Linked DNA regions of Ammoniphilus sp. CFH 90114. Each later gene encodes a partner of the first gene's protein in a complex. Links are inferred from orthologs where the notes say so. Each region holds a gene or a part of one and is shown on either strand. Other genes may lie near its edges.

Region 1 (3,070 bases):
ACGACAGCCTCCATGGTTCGCATGGGGAAGGTATATGGAAATTTGATGGTGAACGTGCAAGCGACGAATGGAAAGTTAGAGGAACGTGTGAAGAAAATTATTGTTGATGCTACGGATTGTACCTATGCGGAAGCAACGGAATTAGCTGAACAAGCACAGGGAGACGCTCGCGTTGGAATTCTGATGAAGCTCAAGGGCATTTCTGCGGAGGAAGCTTGTAAGCAGCTTGATCAGGTGGGCGGTAGGATTCGAGAGGCGTTGGAGAAGAAATAATAGGAAGGTCCCCACGGTGGAGTGTGGGGGCCTTATTTGCAATTTTAGTGTGGATATTTGCAACTTCAGTGTGTTTATTTGCAGGCTATCTCATCTTTATCTCCACCAGACGCCCGTTTGAATCGTAGCGGATTTCTGCTCCCCATGCCTCAAGTGAGCGTGTGGGGATATAGGTTCGTCCATCTAGTAAAAATACATCCCCAGGCACCCATTGATCATTTACCCAAACTTGTCGCTTGTCGAGTTCGATTTTCATGCTTTTTTCTTCTTGTGAAGCTTGGGCCCCGATAATCGTGGTTGTTGCTTTTTCCTCCGTCAATAAGGGGAACAGACCAATGCCCCCTCCTAGTACTAAACATAGCAAAACAATTTTTATCTTTTCCATCATTGAACCCTCCCAGTAGGTAATTGAAGCTTGTCCAAATCATACGTAATTCCATTATAAAAAAATAAATTTGTAAAATTTGTAAAAACACGAATGAATTTATTTAGAAAAATGAACGGATTTCGTCGAAATTCCATGCATAAATTTTTAGGATTTGCGCACGCCCTAGGTTTAAACTTCACAAGATCTGGAGAAGATTGTTGATGAGGTGATGATAAATGAATGGAGAACAAAAACAACCAATCCAACCACCAACAAAGTCAGGGTGGAAGGCGTTCTTCAGTAAGAAATGGACATTCCCAGCCATCTACATGGGGGCAGCAGCACTTATCCTTGCTTTAATCATGTGGTATCAGGACACAAGAGATTACTCTCTTGATCAGAAGGATCTGATGCCTGAGATCAGCATGGGGCAAGAGAATACAGAACCAGCACCAATTGCTATGACACCAGATGCCGAAGATGCCGTACCTGTGAATGCACATGAGCAAGGAATGGGTTGGCCTGTAGCCGAAGGAACAGAATTTGATGTCGTGATGAATTTTTATGATGAAGCCGCTGAGGACGATGTAAAAGCCGCTGCGCTCATCCAATATGAAGACTCTTATTGGCCGCACACTGGAATAGATCTAGCGACAAAGGAAGGACAGACTTTCGATGTCACAGCAGCCCTTCCAGGAAAAGTAACCAAGGCGGAAAAAGACCCAATGGTCGGCTTTCTTGTTGAACTTGAGCACGCAGATGGATTAACTACTGTCTACCAGAGCTTAGAAGATCTACAAGTTGCAGCAGGCGATGAAGTAGAGCAAGGAGCTATGCTGGGTAAAGCGGGTCGTAATGTCTTTGAAAAAGATCTAGGAGTCCACCTCCACTTTGAAGTGAGAGAAAACGGAACACCAGTTTCTCCAGACAAGTACCTAACGCAAGAAAGCAAGAAGAACGAAGCTCAATAATAGGAGGCTGCTCCTCTAGTCGGTGATACCGACTACACGGGGGCAGTTTTTTTTTGTTCGAAATTGCTCATCAACTCAGGTGTAGGGTTCACATAATTGTTAAGACTTAGTACTTTTGACCTATACCCATAGAACTAAAAGTTTCATATGATAGAATCGTTGTGAAAAAAAGGCAAACCTGAACGAAAGGTCAGGTACGCAAAGCTAAAGGGGCTTCGTCTAAGGATGAGTTGACATGCCAGCCAGCTGCCACGATGGGGAGGATATACAGATGAGTGTTTTTACCGGAATGAGAAAGATGATGAGAAAAACGGGAAGTGTGGAGGATAAGCGACTGACTTCTCGGGAGAAGTCTGCTCTAGCTGCTTTTACGGGTACGATTATCGCCATGACTTTAGTGACCATAATTACCATTGTCATAGGAACATAAATAATAGCGTATAGATAGAAAGTCAGGGTGGCTCCCTGGCTTTTTGTTGTTGTAGCGAGATCTGACAAAAGAATTGGCGAGTCTCCCTTTCTTTAATCCCTGCGGACATCAGGTGCGCTATTGGGTCAAAAAATGCTTGAATTATAGGTGGTGCGGACATGGAATTTGTTAATTTACTAATTTTCTGCTTGGTAGGGCTTTTTTTGAGCAAATAAGGAACCTCAAGTCCGATAGAAGCTACCTTGCCGCGTTTTGAGAAGAAATAAGGAATCTGATGTCCGCTAGCTCCCAACAGCCGATTCTTCGCCTCGTTAGTACGAATTTTCTGCCTTTCGCCTTACTTTTCTCGCATATATACGAACTCGCCTCAATATAATGTATCAGACTATCTCTAACAGGGAGGCGAGGGGAGTGCACGATTACATCAAAGAGCGCACCATCAAGATCGGTCGCTACATAGTAGAGACGCGCAACACCGTTCGTAAGATAGCCAAAGAATTCGGCGTATCTAAAAGCACTGTGCACAAGGATTTGACCGAACGACTGCCCGAGATCAACCCCGAATTGGCTAATAAGGTAAAGGAAATATTGGAATATCACAAATCCATCCGCCATCTTCGCGGAGGAGAGGCAACCAAGATTAAGTATAAGAGAAAGACAAAAAGCCAGAAGAAAGGAGCTACAGAAGAATTAGCGTAAAGAGTGCCTGTCACTCCCCGGAAAAACGTGAAAAATGTCGAATGGACAAAAAGGAATTCCTTGTTTCGCATCGAATTGATATATATTTGGAGCTTCTTACTCGCTAAGGAAAGCATTCATATAGATGAACCAGTACAGGGAGGACCTTGCAAATGTTAGGGAAGGATATCGGAATCGATTTAGGAACGGCGAACGTATTAATTTATGTGAAAGGACGCGGAATTGTGCTAGACGAACCTTCTGTGGTCGCTATCGATAGTCATACGAAGAAAGTGTTGGCTGTAGGTAACGAGGCGTATCGCATGGTGGGACGTACACCTGGCAACATTG
Region 2 (3,141 bases), on another replicon or contig:
GGGACTGCTTATTCTATTAACTATCATTTCTCCTGTATTAGAGGTAATAAAAAAAGACTTAACAAGCGATAAAATAGCGATGCGAATTATGAAGTTGACATCGGGTTCAACAGGGGAAGATTGGGAGCAGATTAAGGACTACAGCGAGAAATTAATGCAGCAGAATGAGCAAGAGACCCAAGACTTTGTCCGATCGCAATTGGAGGGTTTAATTCAAGCGAAGGTAGAAGAAGACTATGGGATTCGCGTGAGCTCTATAAAAGTGGACATGGCTAAAGAAAAGTACAAGCAACAGGAATATCCTGTGATTTCCTCCGTACAATTAATATTGGACAAAGATTTAAAAGCGTCAAGGCAAGAGGATGGCGGGAATCTGAGGATTCAACCTATCGAGCCTGTGACAATCAGTGTAGCAGGAGAATCTTCTCAGAAGGCGTCCACGGTCTCTACCTCATCTGGGCTCTCTGCCGCAGAGCAGAAGCTGCTAAATGAAATTGCTAACGATATCGCAAAAACTTGGAGTATTGATCGTAGTCAAATTGTAGCTAAGGTAGAAGGGAAACAAGAGGAGGGCTAAGATGAGCAAATGGGAATGGTTTTCCAAAATGAAGGAGAAATGGGGTCAGAGAGAGGAGGGGCAAAAGCGTGTAAATACGTTCCAGAAACTAGTCATCCTTGGTGGAATCGGTGCTGCCATCATGATATTTTCTTCGTTAGATAGCGTAAAGAGAGAATCAGCACCCTCGACTGACCCAGAAGCTGCAACCAACGAACAAGCTGTGTTTTCTGGTAAGGTCAAGTCTAATGACCTCTCGATTTCGGATTACGAAGAAATCTACGAGAATCAGCTAAAAGGAATTTTAGAAGAGGTGATTGGAGTAGGGGAAGTATCCGTGATGGTTAATTTAGATTCTAGTGAGGAGGTCGTCATAGAGAAAGATGTGAATGCGAGGAATTCGATTACGAAAGAAGTGGACAAAGAGAAGGCAACAAGGGATATTACCGACTCTTCTCGCGATGAGAGAGTGGTCTTGGTGAAAGCGGAGCAAGGTGAACAGCCGATTGTGCTTAAGACCTTAAAACCGAGAGTGCGAGGGGTGCTAGTTGTAGCGAAGGGAGCGGAGAATATGAAGGTGAAAGCATTGATAACGGATGCTGTTCAGAAAGTCCTTCATGTTGAACCGCATAAAATATCTATTTTACCTAAAAAAGGATAGGGAGGTACTAGAATGGTACTAAAAAAACAGACGGTTTGGTTGCTTTCTATGCTGACCATTATGGTTGTGTTGTCTGCTTACTACATGCTTCAAGGCCCGATTGAACAAGTCCCCGTAGCTTCTAACTCGCCATCACCAGAAGCACAAGAATTACAGGTGGATAGCCAGCAAATTGAGACTGGGGAGTCAATGGAAGGTACTGCTGAAGCTATGCCTGGAAGTGCTTCTGACTACTTTATTGAGACGAAGTTAAATCGTGACGCTTGGCAATCTCAAAAGATGGAAGAGTACTTGTCTATTATGACCAACGCAGAAGACAAAGAAGCTGTCACTCAGGCTAAGTCAAATTATGACAAGCTCGTAACTCAACAGGATACGGAAATGACAGTTGAGAGCTTAATTAAGGCACTAGGATATAATGAGGCTGTTATTATTTCTAAAGAGAATCGCGTAAACGTCATCGTTCAAGCAGAAAAGCTAGAAAGACAAAATGCAGTTGAAATTATGAAATTGGTCACTCAGCATCTAGAAGTCCCATCCAATAATATTGTGGTAACATATAAACCATAAACGTTTCAAACACAAATCAACTGCGACAGGACCCACAAGGGTTCTTTTTTTTTGTAATGGGTAGATTGTGCCTTTAGAGGAAGAATATGATATAATGTTTGATATTTGGTTGAGGAAAAACTTTATTGTGTTTCTAAGTTTAATGAGGAGTGGCTATCACATGTTAAAAATGCATGAAATAAGAGAAATCATAAAATTGGTTGACCAATCCAGTGTGCAAGAATTCGAAATGGAAAATGAAGGATTACGTATCAGTATAAAAAAAGGACGAGAGGGTGTAGTACTGCCTGAACAACAGGTTGTTGCAGCTGCACCAGTAATACCAGCTCCAGCTCCAGTTGTTGTTTCTAAGCCTGCGCCAACGGTTGAAAGGGTAAGAGAACCAGAAGTTCCAACTCAGCAGGCAGCTGTACAGGAACCGGTAGTTGACGAAGCCCTTAAGAAGATTGTGTCGCCTATGGTTGGAACTTTTTATACCAAGCCTGACCCGAATTCACCTTCTTATGTAAAAGTTGGAGATAAGGTTAATCCAGATAGCATCGTGTGTATTGTTGAGGCAATGAAGCTGTTTAATGAGATTGAGGCTGAGGTAACGGGTGAAATCGTCAAGATCTTGGTTACAGATGGCCAGTTAGTAGAGTACGGGCAACCTCTATTCCTAGTTAAATAAGGAATATTACCCGTTGATTGCATTGTAAAACAACGACTCAGTTGTTATAATTTAGTAGGAGGTGCTTTAAGTTATGGAGATGATTGCAGATTTTGAGAAGACCGAATTAGGCAAGATCGAAATAGCTCCTGAAGTGATTGAAGTCATTACAGGTCTGGCAGCAGCAGAAGTAGATGGAGTAGCTCATATGAGCGGCGGATTCGTCGGGGACATTGCTGAGCGCTTAGGTAGGAAGAACCTGGCTAAGGGTGTGAAAGTAGAAGTAGGCAAGAAGGAAGCCGCTGTGGATGTTTATATTATCGTTAAATATGGATATAAGATCCCTGAAGTTGCTCGTAATATCCAGGAGAACGTTCGCCAGGGCATTGAGAATATGACGGGACTTAAGGTCATAGAAGTCAATGTACACATTGTGGATGTTGAATTTAAGACAGAGAAGAAAGTGGAGGTTGAAGAGCCTCTTCATCGTGTAAGATAGGTACGGACAGACCCCTTTTGTCAAGGGGTCTTATCTGTTGAGTCTTTAAGTATCGATTGGGAGGTTCCTGCATTGAATTTATTTGATCGGTTAATCTTATCCCTTTATAGTCTTGCTTTGACCATTCTTTCGGTTATGGTGATCGCGGCCTCTCTTCATCTGATTCCCTATGAGTTGGTCCAATCTAATATATTGGCTGTTTATGA

The links.
Region 2: the proteins of EIZ39_RS21040 (region 1) and EIZ39_RS06480 are in contact, whole or in part, in a crystal structure (PDB 3TUF), measured with the Bacillus subtilis proteins. The link is inferred for Ammoniphilus sp. CFH 90114 from one-to-one orthologs.

The regions. Positions count from the first base shown.
Region 1 is NZ_SDLI01000011.1:140,385-143,454, reverse strand. The notes cover bases 1-2,743. They hold EIZ39_RS21040 (M23 family metallopeptidase), read left to right. Parts: upstream 1-876; coding sequence 877-1,611; downstream 1,612-2,743. Other genes in these bases: spoIIID (sporulation transcriptional regulator SpoIIID), read left to right, coding at 2,453-2,740; EIZ39_RS26845 (hypothetical protein), read left to right, coding at 1,883-2,041; EIZ39_RS21045 (stalk domain-containing protein), read right to left, coding at 359-661; murQ (N-acetylmuramic acid 6-phosphate etherase), read left to right, coding at 1-273. Also shown: mreB (rod shape-determining protein), read left to right, coding at 2,893-3,070. UniProt on the Bacillus subtilis protein: Involved in forespore engulfment and required for anchoring membrane proteins on the forespore side of the septal membrane. Forms a channel with SpoIIIAH that is open on the forespore end and closed (or gated) on the mother cell end.
Region 2 is NZ_SDLI01000002.1:358,249-361,389, forward strand. Bases 195-3,008 are described here. They hold EIZ39_RS06480 (SpoIIIAH-like family protein), read left to right. Parts: upstream 195-1,229; coding sequence 1,230-1,787; downstream 1,788-3,008. Other genes in these bases: spoIIIAF (stage III sporulation protein AF), read left to right, coding at 195-577; spoIIIAG (stage III sporulation protein AG), read left to right, coding at 579-1,217; accB (acetyl-CoA carboxylase biotin carboxyl carrier protein), read left to right, coding at 1,948-2,457; EIZ39_RS06490 (Asp23/Gls24 family envelope stress response protein), read left to right, coding at 2,531-2,935; amaP (alkaline shock response membrane anchor protein AmaP), read left to right, coding at 3,008-3,008. Also shown: more of spoIIIAF, read left to right, coding at 1-194; more of amaP, read left to right, coding at 3,009-3,141. UniProt on the Bacillus subtilis protein: Involved in forespore engulfment. Forms a channel with SpoIIIAH that is open on the forespore end and closed (or gated) on the mother cell end.